DNA from 2 places in the Methylibium sp. genome. Region 2 is predicted to be linked to the other one. Evidence: riboswitches for the same ligand, from Rfam matches in the RefSeq annotation. Region 2 holds a riboswitch; the other holds the start of a gene.
The links. A riboswitch is a leader RNA that binds a small molecule or an ion and turns the genes downstream of it on or off. The one in region 2 is predicted to bind thiamine pyrophosphate.
Positions count from the first base shown of each region.

Region 1: it holds a riboswitch for thiamine pyrophosphate, as region 2 does, so the genes downstream of both, ACQY9S_RS05010 (TonB-dependent siderophore receptor) here and thiC (phosphomethylpyrimidine synthase ThiC) in region 2, are expected to answer to the same signal.

Region 1 covers NZ_OZ257250.1:1,072,053-1,078,886, reverse strand. Annotated here, with positions in the region: gene ACQY9S_RS05040 (phosphoadenylyl-sulfate reductase) at 1-97, shown strand, start outside; gene cysD (sulfate adenylyltransferase subunit CysD) at 94-1,065, shown strand; gene ACQY9S_RS05030 (sulfate adenylyltransferase subunit 1) at 1,169-2,455, shown strand; gene cobA (uroporphyrinogen-III C-methyltransferase) at 2,469-3,251, shown strand; gene fdxA (ferredoxin FdxA) at 3,305-3,628, shown strand; gene ACQY9S_RS05015 (NAD(P)/FAD-dependent oxidoreductase) at 3,649-4,749, shown strand; TPP riboswitch at 4,854-4,967, shown strand; gene ACQY9S_RS05010 (TonB-dependent siderophore receptor) at 5,034-6,834, shown strand, end outside.
Region 2 covers NZ_OZ257250.1:1,195,803-1,202,636, reverse strand. Annotated here, with positions in the region: gene ACQY9S_RS05600 (sigma-54-dependent Fis family transcriptional regulator) at 1-1,943, opposite strand, end outside; TPP riboswitch at 2,525-2,629, shown strand; gene thiC (phosphomethylpyrimidine synthase ThiC) at 2,703-4,589, shown strand; gene ACQY9S_RS05590 (FAD-dependent oxidoreductase) at 4,593-5,693, shown strand; gene thiS (sulfur carrier protein ThiS) at 5,690-5,917, shown strand; gene ACQY9S_RS05580 (thiazole synthase) at 5,951-6,834, shown strand, end outside.

The sequences.
Region 1 (6,834 bases), 120 kb from region 2:
CGGACGCTGGTGGTGGGAGGACGAAGCCGCCAAGGAATGCGGTCTGCACGTGCACCAGGACGAGCCTGCCGTCTCCGCCCTCGGAGCCTCCCAATGAACGCGCCCCTCGCCATGAACCAACTGCTGCCCGAAGTCGACCACCGCCATCTCGACGCGCTGGAAGAGGAGGCGATCTTCATCCTGCGCGAGGTGGCCGGCACCTTCGAACGCCCGGCCTTGCTGTTCTCCGGCGGCAAGGACTCCTGCGTCGTGCTGCGCCTGGCCGAGAAGGCCTTCAAGATGCGCCAGCGCGACTCGACCGACCTCAACGAGTTCGAAGGCCGCCTGCCCTTCCCGCTGCTGCACGTCGACACCGGCCACAACTTCCCGGAAGTGATCGAGTTCCGCGACCGCCGCATCGAGGAGATGGGCGAGCGTCTCGTGGTCGGCCACCTCGAAGACTCCATCCGTCGCGGCACGATCCGCCTGTCGCACCCGCTCGAATCGCGCAACGGCCACCAGACGGTGGCGCTGCTCGAGGCGATCGAGGAGCACCGCTTCGACTGCCTGATCGGCGGTGCGCGCCGCGACGAGGAGAAGGCGCGCGCCAAGGAGCGCATCTTCAGCCACCGCGACAGCTTCGGCCAATGGCTGCCCAAGGAGCAGCGCCCCGAACTGTGGAGCCTGTTCAACACGCGCATCAGGCCGGGCGAGCATTTCCGCGCCTTCCCGATCAGCAACTGGACCGAGCTCGACGTCTGGCTCTACATCGCCCGCGAGAACATTCCGCTGCCCGGGCTGTACTTCGCACACCAGCGCGAAGTCATCCGCCGCAAGGGCCTGCTGGTGCCGCTGACCGACGTGACACCGCCCGAGGCGGGCGAAACCGTGGAGACGGCGCTGGTGCGCTTTCGCACCGTCGGCGACATGACCTGCACCTGCCCGGTCGAAAGCCCGGCGGCGAACGCCGCCGAGATCGTGGCCGAAACGCTGACGGTCACGGTCAGCGAGCGTGGCGCCACGCGCATGGACGACCGCACCTCGGACGCCTCGATGGAGCGCCGCAAGAAGGAAGGCTATTTCTGAAGCCCTGACCACCCCCACGCTCACTTCGTTCACTGCCCCCCGAGGGGGCGTGGGCCTTCCTTGGGGCGGCCCGGCGAAAGGCCCGGCTCTGCATCACACCACCATGAATGACGAACTCCAGCACCGCGCACTGCGCTTCCTGACCGCCGGCTCCGTCGACGACGGCAAGAGCACGCTGATCGGGCGCCTGCTCTACGACAGCCGCGCCATCCTCGCCGACCAGCTCGACGCGCTGGAGAAGCGCGCCGCGGGCAGCGCGATCGACCTGTCGCTGTTGACCGACGGCCTCGAGGCCGAGCGCGAGCAAGGCATCACGATCGACGTTGCCTACCGCTACTTCGCAACGCGCCAGCGCAAGTTCATCATCGCCGACGCACCGGGCCACGAGCAGTACACGCGCAACATGGTCACCGCGGCCGCCGGCAGCGATGCCGCGGTGGTGCTGGTCGACATCACCAAGCTGGACTGGCGCACGAAGCCCGTGCAGCTGCTCCCGCAAACGCGCCGCCACTCGCTGCTCGCCCAGTTGCTGCGCGTGCCGAGCATCGTGTTCGCGATCAACAAGCTCGACGCGGTCGACGCCGAGGCCGAGGCCGCCTTCTCGGCGGTGAGCGAGGCGCTGAGCCTCTTCGCCGCCCAGGCGGGCATCACGCCGGCCGGCATCGTGCCGGTGTCGGCACTGCGCGGCGACAACGTCACCGTGCGCTCCGACGTCTGGAACTGGTACACCGGGTCGACGCTGCTGGAACTGCTGCACACGCTGCCCGCGACCGACGAGCGCCATGACGGCGCGCTGCTGATCCCCGTGCAATACGTGGCCAAGCAGAGCGAACAGGGCACCGGCCACCAGCCGCGCACGATCTGGGGCCGCATCGCGCACGGCCGCGTGCGCGCCGGCGACGCGGTGCAGGTGTTCCCGAGCGGGCAGACGGCCATCGTGGCGCAAGTGCGTTGCGCCGGGGCGGTGGTGGACGGCTGCGAGGCCGGCCAGTCGGCCGGCCTGGTGCTCGACCGCCAGCTCGACGTCTCGCGCGGCGACTGGATCGCCAGCACCGCCCCGCTGCAGACCACCCAACGCTTCGCCGCCACGCTGGCCTGGCTCGACACCGAGCCGGCCCAGGTGGGCCGCAAGTACTGGGTGCGCCACGGCCACCGCTGGGTGCAGGCGCGCATCACGGCGATCGACAGCCGGCGCGACATCCACACGCTGGAAAACAGCGACGCGCACGAGCTCGCGGTCAACGAGATCGGCCAGGTGCAGATCGAAACGCAGTCACCGCTGCCGGTCGAAGCCTATGTGGCCAACCGCATCGGCGGTGCGCTGATCGTCGTCGACCCGACCAGCAACCGCACCAGCGGCGCATTGCTGGTGGCCGCCACTGCGGCGTGAGCCGGCGGGCACGATGAGCCACCCCGTCGTCTTCATCGGTGCCGGCCCGGGTGCAGCGGACCTGATCACCGTGCGCGGTGCCCGCCGGCTGGCCGAGGCCGAGGTCGTGCTGTTCGACGCCCTCACCGACCCGGGCTTGCGCGAACTCGCGCCGCGGGCGCGCTGGGTCGATGTCGGCAAGCGCGGCTTCTGCCACGCGACCGGCCAGACACGCATCAACGCGCTGCTGGTGAAGTTTGCGGCGCTCGGCCTGCGTGTCGTGCGCCTCAAGGGCGGCGACCCCAGCGTGTTCGGCCGGCTCGAGGAGGAACTGCAGGCGCTGGCCGCCGAAGGCCACACCGCAGAGATCGTGCCCGGCATCACGGCGGCGATCGCCGCGGCCGCCGCGACGCAACGCCCGCTCACCCGCCGGGGCAGCGGCCGCAGCGTCAGCCTCACCACCGCGATGACGCGCACCGGCGAGTTGCAGGCCACGCGCACCGCCGACACCGAGGTGTTCTACATGGCCGGGCGCCAGCTCGCTGCGCTGTCGCACCGTCTGCGCGGGGCCGGATGGGCACCGGACACGCCCGTGTGCGTGGTCTCGCGCGCCGGCTGTGTCGACCAGCTGAGCAGCGATCACAGCGTTGCCACGCTGATGGAAGCCAGCGTGCTTCACACCGGCCGGCCGGCGGTGGTGGCGGTCGGCGTGGGTGCACGTGCGCTCCCCGGTGCCACGCCCACCGCAAGGGCCGGGCTGCAAGCCCCCTGCCGCGTCGAGTCACCCGCCCGCCCGGTGAAAACCCCAAGCCCTTAAAATCGAGTGCTTTGCGTCGCGCGACGCAGTCCTCCACCCAGCCTGAACCCGCCATGACCCACGTCGTCACCGAAGCCTGCATCCGCTGCAAATACACCGACTGTGTCGATGTCTGTCCGGTGGATTGCTTCCGCGAGGGCCCGAACTTCCTGGTGATCGATCCGGACGAATGCATCGACTGCGCCGTTTGCATCCCGGAGTGCCCGGTCAATGCCATCCTGCCCGAAGAAGACGTGCCCGGCGACCAGCAGAAGTTCATCGCCATCAATGTCGAGCTGTCGAAGAACTGGCCCAGCATCACCAAGCGCAAGGCGCCACTGCCCGATGCCGACGACTGGAAAGACCGGACCGACAAGCTCGGCGAACTGATCCGCTGAATCCACTTTTGCCTTCTCACATGGACCCGCAAATCAACCCCGCCATCACCGCGACCGCAAACAGCCACGACGGCCCGATCGAAACCGACGCGGTCATCGTCGGCGCCGGCCCGGTGGGCCTGTTCCAGGTGTTCGAGCTCGGCCTGCTCGAGATCAAGGCCCACATCATCGACTCGCTCGCCTACCCGGGTGGCCAGTGCATCGAGCTCTACCCCGACAAGCCGATCTACGACATCCCGGCGGTGCCGGTGTGCACCGGCAAGGAGCTCACCGACAACCTGCTCAAGCAGATCGAGCCCTTCGGTGCGACCTTCCACCTGGGCCAGGAGGTCACGCGGGTGGCCAAGCGCGAGGACGGCCGCTTCGATCTCGAGACGAGCAAGGGCACGCGCTTCATCACCAAGACCGTCTTCATCGCCGGCGGCGTGGGCTCGTTCCAGCCGCGACTGCTGAAGGTCGACGGGCTCGACAAGTTCGACGGCAGCCAGCTGCATTACCGCGTGCGCAACCCGGCACAGTTCGCCGGCAAGAACCTGCTGATCGTCGGCGGCGGCGACTCGGCGCTCGACTGGACGCTGAACTTCGTGCAGGAAGGCCCGCACAGGGCCGAGAGCGTGATCCTCGTGCACCGCCGCGATGGCTTCAAGGCCGCGCCCGCCTCGGTCGCGAAGATGCGGGAGCTGTGCGACGCCTACGAGATGCAGTTCATCGTCGGCCAGGTCACCGGCTTCGAGGAGGCCGACGGCCGGCTCAGGAGCGTGAAGGTGACCGGCGGCGACGGCGTGACCCGCGTGGTGCCGCTCGACGTGCTGCTGGTGTTCTTCGGCCTGAGCCCGAAGCTCGGCCCGATCGCCGAGTGGGGCCTGAGCATCGAGCGCAAGCAGGTGGTCGTCGACACCGAGAAGTTCGAGACCAACGTGCCCGGCATCTTCGCGGTCGGTGACATCAACGTCTACCCGGGCAAGAAGAAGCTGATCCTCTCCGGCTTCCACGAAGCGGCGCTGGCGGCCTTCGGCGCGGCGCCCTACATCTTCCCGGACAAGCGCATCCACCTGCAATACACCACCACCAGCCCGAAGCTGCACAAGGTGCTGGGCGTGGAAACGCCGGTGTTCGACTGAAGTTCGACCGCCGCCGCGCGAAGAGCCCGCCGCCCGCGGGCTCTTTCGTTTTCGGTGTGCGCGCTGTCGCGCCATAATCGACACCGTGCCGCGCAACACCGCGCGGCACCTGCTAGGGGTGTTGACCCGCTCTCGCAAGAGACGGCGGGCTCGACTGAGAAAGTCCCTTCGAACCTGATTGAGGTAATCCTCGCGCAGGGAAGCGATCTTCGGTGTGACTCGTCCCGCTGTGCCGGGATGGCCGCCTTGCGGAACCGCCGCCCTGCCGTCGCACTGGAAGCACGATGGCAACACGACATTTCACCCTCACCCGCGTGGCGCTGGCCGCGATGGCATGCACCGCCGCGGCCCACGCTGCCGACGTGGCCGACGACGCGACCGCCTTGCCCACCGTCAGCATCACCGGGCCGCGCGAGACCAACAGCGCCGAACTCACCGGCTTTGGCAACATCCCGCTCACGCGCAGCCCGCTGCAGGCGCACGTGGTCACGGAGTCGCAACTCAAGGATGCCGGCGCGCAGAACCTGCGCGCGCTCACGCGCGTGGACGCCAGCGCCAGCGATGCCTACAACAGCGTGGGCTACTGGGACTCGCTGACCGTGCGCGGCTTCGTGCTCGACCAGCGCTACAACTACCGCCGCGACGGTCTGCCGATCAACGCCGAGAGCGCCATCCCGCTCGACAACAAGTCACGCCTCGAACTGCTGAAGGGCACCAGCGGCATCCAGGCCGGCATCAGCGCACCGGGCGGTCTGGTGAATCTGGTGGTCAAGCGCCCCGACATCGACGTGCGCAACGCCACGCTGGAATGGCGTGGGTCCAACAGCGTGCTCGGTGCGGTGGATCTCGCCACCCGCTTCGGCGCCGACCGCGCCTTCGGCCTGCGCGTCAACGCCGCCGTCGAGCACCTCGACCCGGAGCTGCGCAACGCCAAGGGCCGGCGCCACCTGTTTGCACTGGCCGGTGACTGGCGCCTCACACCCGACACCCTGCTCGAAGCCGAGTTCGAGACCAGCCACCGCTCGCAGCCCAGCCAGCCCGGCTTCAGCCTGCTCGGCAACCGCGTGCCCGACGCGCGCAGCGTCGACCCGCGCCTCAACCTCAACAACCAGCCGTGGTCGCTGCCGGTGGTGCTGGACGGCAACACCGCCAGCCTGCGCCTGCAGCAGCGGCTGAGCGCCGACTGGAGCGCCAAGGCGCACTACGCGACGCAGCAGCTCAGGACCGACGACCGCCTGGCGTTTCCGTTCGGCTGCGGCGCAGAGGGCAATTTCGACCGCTACTGCAGCGACGGTAGCTACGACCTCTACGACTTTCGCAGCGAGAACGAGCACCGCCGCACCGACGCGCTCGACCTGTCGCTGCAGGGCCGCTTCGCCACCGCCGGCCTGGCGCACCAGCTGACCACCGGCGTGTTGTTCACGCGCTTCAAGGCCCGCTTCGAAGGGCAGATCAACAACCGCTCGCTCGACATCAATGGCGACGAGCTGGGCAGCGGCAACATCGACGGCACGCAGGTGGCGTTTGCGAACACCGGCTTCGTGAGCGACAACACCCACCGTCGCGAGCGCAACGCCGAACTCTACGTTCGCGACGTGGTCCAGCTGACACCGGAACTCAGCACCTGGCTCGGCCTGCGCCACACGCGGCTGCACCGCGACACCATCACGACCTCCGGCCAGGAGCCCACCGACTACAGCCAGAACGTCACCACGCCCTGGATCGCACTGAACTACGAGTGGCAACCGGGCTTGATGACCTACGCCAGCTGGGGCCAGGGCATCGAGACCCAGGTAGTGCCGAACCGGCCGTCGACCTACAGCAATGCCGGGCAGGCGCTGCCCGCCCTCAAGAGCCGCCAGCTCGAGATCGGCGTCAAGGGCCGCGCCGACCTGTGGAACTGGAGCCTCGCCGCCTTCGAGATCGACCGGCCGACCTATGCCCTCGCCGCCGGCGCGCCCGCCCCCAGTCCGCTCGGCCCGGACGGCAGCGCGCGGCATCGCGGCATCGAAGCCGGCGTCGATGCCCGCACCGGCGCCTGGACCTGGGCGGCCAGCGCCATGCTGCTGCATGCCGAGCGCATCG
Region 2 (6,834 bases):
CGACACATCTTCAGGTCCTGTGAAGCCAGCGTGATATTCCACTTGTTGCGCTTCAGGGAACTCAGCAGCCGCTCCGCATCGATGTCGTCGCTGCCTGCCACGACCGTGATGCCCTCATCGCCGTCGCGTGTCTGCAACTGCAGCGGCCGCCCATGCCCCAGGCGCTGCATGCCGATTTCCTGCGGCAGATCGTCAGGCGTCACCGGGCCGTCGCCGCTGATCGCCAGTGCGAATCGCAGCACATTGCGCAGTTCCCGGATATTGCCAGGCCACCGGTAGGTCAGCAGCAGTTCCATCGCCTCGGCGGAAATGCCTGCGTGGTCCATCAGGCCCTTGGCCTCGTCGTTGAAGACGGTCTCGATCAGATAGCGCTTGTCGGCGCGCTCGCGCAGCGCCGGCAGTGACATCGTCGCGCCGCACAGCCGGTAGTACAGGTCTTCGCGGAAGGTCCCCGCGGCCACCCGGTCGCGCAGATCGCGGTGGGTCGCGGCGACGACGGTGAAGTCGACCGGGATCGGCCGCTCGGCGCCCAGCGGCAGCACCTCGGACTCCGACAGCACGCGCAGGAAGCGCGTCTGCAGGTGCAGCGGCATGTCGCCGATCTCGTCGAGGAACAGCGTGCCGCCGTGGGCCTGCAGGATCAGTCCCTTCATGCCCTTGCTCTTGCCGCCGGTGAAGCTGCCCGGCGTGTAGCCGAACAGTTCGCTCTCGATCAGGGACTCGGGGATCGACGCGCAGTTGACGGCCACGAAAGGCATGCGGGCGCGCGAACTCGACTCGTGCAGCGCCTTCGCGAACACCTCCTTGCCGGAGCCGGTTTCGCCGTGGATCAGGATGTTGACCTTGCGGTCCACCAGCCGCTTGGCCTGCACCAGCAGGCGGTCCATCGCCGGGTCGCTGCCGGCCAGCCGGTCCAACGCCGGGAAACTGCCGGACGGCCGGGCTGCCGGCTGCAGCATCGCCGGGCGCTCCGCCATCACTGGCGTCACGGTCCCCTTCTCGCGCGGCGCGACCACCGTTGCATAGTAGTGTTCCCGCGGTTCGGAACACGTGACCGAGACGTCCAGACCAGTCCCGGCCCTGGCGATGCGCCAGATCGCTTCCATCGTCGTGGCGAAGACCTCCGAGAGGTTGCGACCCAGCAGTGAACTGCCGCGCTGGCCGCGCGACGAAGGCCACAGCTTGGCACGCGCCCCTGTGTTGGCCCCGACGATCAAGCCCTCGTCATCGAAGGCCAGCATCGTGTCGCCCGCGACGTCGACCAGGCCGCAGACCTTGCCCAGGCGCAGGATCCAGTTCTTCCTGAAGTGGCGCAGGAAGTTGGCATCCTCGATCATCTGCGCGTACATGGACGTGAGATGGAAGACGAGGTGCTGGCTGTCCTTGGCGCGGGGCGAGCGCAGCGCCGACACGTCGAACACCGCGAGCAGCTTGCCGTTGGGATCGAACAGCGGCGCCGTCGTGCAGGTCAGCGAGATGTGCGTGGCGTCGAAATGTTCGGCCTGGTGACAGGTGATCGGCGTCTGCTCGATGAGGCAGGTGCCAACGCCGCAGGTGCCGGCGTGTGCTTCGTTCCAGTCGGCACCGAGGTAGAGGCCGGCGCTCCGCAGCTCACTGTCCCAGGCCGGATTGCCGATGTAGTCGACCGTGATGCCGGCAGCATCGGTCAGCAACAGCATGTAGCCCAGATCCGCCACACGCCGGTACATGTCCTCCATGCCGGACCGTGCGACCCGCAGGAACTCCTCGATCTGCTGCTGGTGCTCACGCACCTCCTGCGAAGGCAGGATGCGCGCCGGGGTTGGCCGCGAGGGATCGAGCCCGTAGTCGTTCACGCAACGGGCCCACGACTTATAGACCCGGCTTTTCTCGGACGCCTCGTCAATGGGATTCGTGACAACGGAAACCACGTTGTCGATGTGCTGCGTTCGTTCAGAAACCATGCGTCACCTCCAATTGCTTCTGCCGTTTGCTCCCAATGGCTGAAGTCTTCTTCTTGTTTGATGATCCACCGAGCGGCTGGCCAACGCTACAGCGGAAACCCCCGGGGCTTTGCGGACGTGCAATCCCACGCGGCGAGGATGGAGCGGGCACCCCGGGGTTCGATGCGCGGACAGGCGACAGCGGCACCGCACCCGCGATCGGGTGGATGCCGCTCTGCGGCGCGGCGCGCGTGGCGTCTGGCGGTCAGCAACAGCACCCCGCCCATCGAGGTTTGCGCGACGAGCAGGCATAGCACGCCGCGTGCCCAGGTTGCGGGCCGGCCGCAGACCTTCGCCCGCCGGCGAGAAACGACGCATCGGCCCTGCGGGGCGACCCGGATCCGAAGGTGCATCGACATCGGCACGACGCGAACCATGAGCGACATCTGTCGCATCGAGGCTTCGGCGGATTGAACACATGTCGCATGCCGGTTCATCCCCACACCCGCATGTTGGCAAATCGCCACGGCATCCGTGCAGAAACGGTTTGAAAAATACGCACGGGCATGCATTGACACCGGCTTCGGCGCACTCACACAATGGGCCTTGCTCCGGGGTGCATGCAGGTCTGCGTGCTGAGACGGTGAATCCGAACCCGCGAACTTGAACCGGTTAGTACCGGCGGAAGAAGAGCTGTCACACCCTTGGCGTCGGTCCCTCGCGGACCGGTGCCGGCATGGGGCGACCTTCGGAGCAATCACCTCTCACGAAGGAGCCCGAATGAACGCCCCCGACAAGATCGCCGCCCTGCTCTCGCTGACGCGCGAGCCCTTCCCCGCCTCGCGCAAGACCTACCTGCAAGGCTCCCGCAGCGATCTGCGCGTGCCGATGCGCGAGGTGACGCTGACCAACGGCGAGACCGTCTCGCTGTACGACACCTCGGGCCCCTACACCGAGCCCGATGTGGCGATCGACGTGAAGCACGGCCTGCCCGGCGTGCGCACACCCTGGCTCGACGCCCGTGCCGACACCGAGCTCTATGCCGGCCGCCTGCACCAGGCCCTCGACGACGGCGCGAAGCACGAGGCCCGCGAGGCGCAGCGCATCGAGCAGCTGCGCCTTGACGCCGCCGCGCTGCAGCGCCGGCCGCGACGCGCGAAGTCCGGTGCCAACGTCACGCAGATGCACTATGCGCGCTTGGGCATCGTCACGCCGGAGATGGAGTACGTGGCGCTGCGCGAGAACGGCAAACGCGAGTGGATGCGCGAGTACCTGGGCGATGCGTCGCGCGAGCAACGCCTGCACGGCAACCCGATGGGCGCGCGGATCCCGGCCATCGTGACGCCCGAGTTCGTGCGCGACGAGGTGGCGCGCGGCCGCGCCATCATCCCGGCCAACATCAACCACCCCGAGGTGGAGCCGATGGCGATCGGCCGCAACTTCCTGGTGAAGATCAACGCCAACATCGGCAACTCGGCCGTCACGTCGAGCATCGAGGAAGAGGTGGAGAAGCTGGTGTGGGCGATCCGCTGGGGCGCCGACAACGTGATGGACCTGTCCACCGGCCGCAACATCCACACCACGCGCGACTGGATCGTGCGCAACTCGCCGGTGCCGATCGGCACGGTGCCGATTTACCAGGCGCTCGAGAAGGTCGGCGGCGTGGCCGAGGACCTTACCTGGGAGATCTTCCGCGACACGCTGATCGAGCAGGCCGAGCAGGGCGTCGACTACTTCACCATCCACGCCGGCGTGCGCCTGCCCTTCATCCACCTCACCGCGGACCGCCGCACCGGCATCGTCTCGCGCGGCGGCTCGATCATGGCCAAGTGGTGCATCTCGCACCACCGCGAGAGCTTCATCTACGAGCACTTCGAGGACATCTGCGACATCATGAAGGCCTACGACGTGAGCTTCTCGCTCGGCGATGGCCTGCGCCCCGGCTCGGCCGCCGACGCCAACGACGAGGCCCAGTTCGCCGAACTGCGCACGCTGGGCGAGCTGACCCAGGTGGCCTGGAAGCACGACGTGCAGACCATGATCGAAGGCCCGGGCCACGTGCCGATGCACATGATCCAGGCCAACATGGACGAGCAGTTGAAGCACTGCCACGAGGCGCCGTTCTACACGCTGGGGCCGCTGACGATCGACATCGCGCCCGGCTACGACCACATCGCCAGCGCGATCGGCGCGGCGATGATCGGCTGGTTCGGCACCGCGATGCTGTGCTACGTGACGCCCAAGGAGCACCTGGGCCTGCCCGATCGCGACGACGTCAAGCAGGGCATCATCGCCTACAAGATCGCCGCGCACGCGGCCGACGTCGCCAAGGGCCACCCCGGCGCCCGCGCCCGCGACGACGCGCTGTCCAAGGCACGCTTCGAGTTCCGCTGGATGGACCAGTTCAACCTCTCGCTGGACCCCGACACCGCGCGCGACTTCCACGACGAGACCCTGCCCAAGGACGCCAGCAAGGTGGCGCACTTCTGCTCGATGTGCGGGCCGAAGTTCTGCTCGATGAAGATCACGCAGGAGGTGCGCGAGTACGCAGCGCAGCGCGGCATCAGCGAAGCGCAGGCGCTGGACGCCGGCATGGCCGAGAAATCGAGCCAGTTCCGGCAGGCCGGCGGCGAGATCTACATCCCGCTCGTGGTCGACGAGGGCTGAGCCGTGCCCTCGCTCGACCTCGGCATCGCCGGCGCCGGCCTGCTGGGCCGGCTGCTGGCCTGGCAACTGGCCCATGCAGGCTACCGCGTCAGCGTGTTCGACCCGGCGCCCGGTCCGCAGCCGCGCTTCGACGGGCGCGGCGCGGCCGCGTTCACGGCCGCCGGCATGCTCAGCCCGCTGGCCGAGCTCGACAACGCCGGCCCGGAGATCGCGGCGCTCGGCTGGCGATCGATCGCGCTGTGGCGTGCGATCGTCGCCACGCTGCCCGATCCGCCGGCCTTCGAGGAGCGCGGCAGCCTGCTGCTCGCCCACCGCAGCGATCTCGCAGCGGCGCAACGGGTGCTGGCACGTCTGTCGGCCACGCCGGTGCCCGCACTCGCACCCGCCTCGGCACCGGTGGCCCTCAGCGCTGACCAGCTGGCCCATCTGGAGCCCGGGCTGCAGCCGCCCGGCCACGCCTGGCTGCTGTCCGGCGAGGCGCAGATCGAGCCGGTGCACACGATGTTCTCGCTGCACCGCGATGCGCCCGGCGTGAGCTGGCACTGGGGCTGCCAGGTCACCGAACTGCGCGCCGGCGCCCTGCTCGTCGACGGCCCGGTCAGCGGCTGGCAGCACTTCGATGCGGTGTTCGACGTGCGCGGCCTCGGCGCGCGGCCCGAGCTGCCGCTGCGCGGCGTGCGCGGCGAGACCGTGTGGCTGCACGCCGCCGGGCACGGCCTGACGCGGCCGGTGCGCCTGCTGCACCCGCGCCACCGCGTCTACCTGGTGCCGCGGCCCGGCGACATCGTGCTGCTCGGCGCCACCGAGATCGAGAGCGAGGACCGCTCGCCGATGTCGCTGCGCAGCGCAGTGGAGCTGATGGCCGCCGCGCACAGCGTGATGCCGTCTCTGGCCGAAGCGCGCATCCTGCGCCTCGACCGCAACCTGCGGCCGGCACTGCCCGACAACCGGCCGTACACCGAAATCACCGCGACGCTGGTGCGCATCAACGGCCTGTTCCGCCATGGCTGGCTGCTCGCGCCGGCCCTGGTGGAGGGCGTGCTCGCAGCGTGGTCTCGGCAGCGTGCCGACATCGCCGCAACGCTGCCGGAGGCTGCCCGATGAACAGTCCGACGAGCGCTGCAACCGTGACCGTGCGCCTCGAGGGCCGACCCTGCACGCACGCGCGCGGCAGCACGCTCGACGACCTGGTGCGTTCACTCGGCCATGCCCCGAACGCCGTCACGACGGCCGTCAATGGCGAGTTCGTCGCGCGCCCCCTGCGGGCCGGGCGCGTCCTGCTGGACGGCGACGACGTCCTGCTCTTCCAACCCATCGTCGGTGGCTGACCGCAACGGCCGCCCGCTCCACGAGGACCTCCCATGCTTCAACAGACCCTGTGCCCCACCCCGCCCGGCGACACGACCGACGACGACCGCAGCGACCCCTGGCAGGTGGGCAAAGTGCAGCTGCACAGCCGCTTCCTGCTCGGCACCGCGGGCTACCCCTCGCCCACGGTGTTGCTGAGCGCGCTGCAGACCGCGCGCACGCAGGTGGTCACGGTCGGGCTCAAGCGCACGCTCGCCGCGGCCGGCGACAACGGCTTCATCGCCTCGATCCGCCAGACGCTGCGGGACACCGGTGCGCACCTGCTGCCCAACACGGCCGGCTGCCGCACGGCGCGCGAGGCGGTGCAGCTCGCCCACATGGCCCGCGAGCTCTACGACACCCCCTGGCTCAAGCTCGAGGTGGTCGGCGACGAGTACACGCTGCAGCCCGACCCCTTCGAACTCGTGGCGGCGGCCACGCAGCTGGTGCGCGACGGCTTCACCGTGTTCCCGTACTGCACCGACGACCTCGTCACCTGCCGCCGCCTGCTCGACGCCGGCTGCCCGGTGCTGATGCCCTGGGGCGCGCCGATCGGCTCGGGCCAGGGCCTGCTCAACCCCTACGCGCTGCGCACGCTGCGCGAGCGCCTGCCGGACGCGACGCTGATCATCGACGCCGGCCTCGGCGCACCCTCTCACGCCGCCCAGGCGCTGGAGATGGGCTTCGATGCCGTGCTGCTGAACTCGGCCGTCGCGCAGGCGCGTGAGCCGGTCGCGATGGCACGCGCCTTCCGCCTGGCGATCGAGGGGGGCCGCGCCGCCTGGCGCGCGGGCGTCATGGCGCGGCAGGACTTCGCCGTCGCCAGCACGCCGGTCACAGGCCAGCCCTTCACGCTGTCCGACACCGTCGGCGGCCAGGCTTCCCTGCTGCCAGGCGC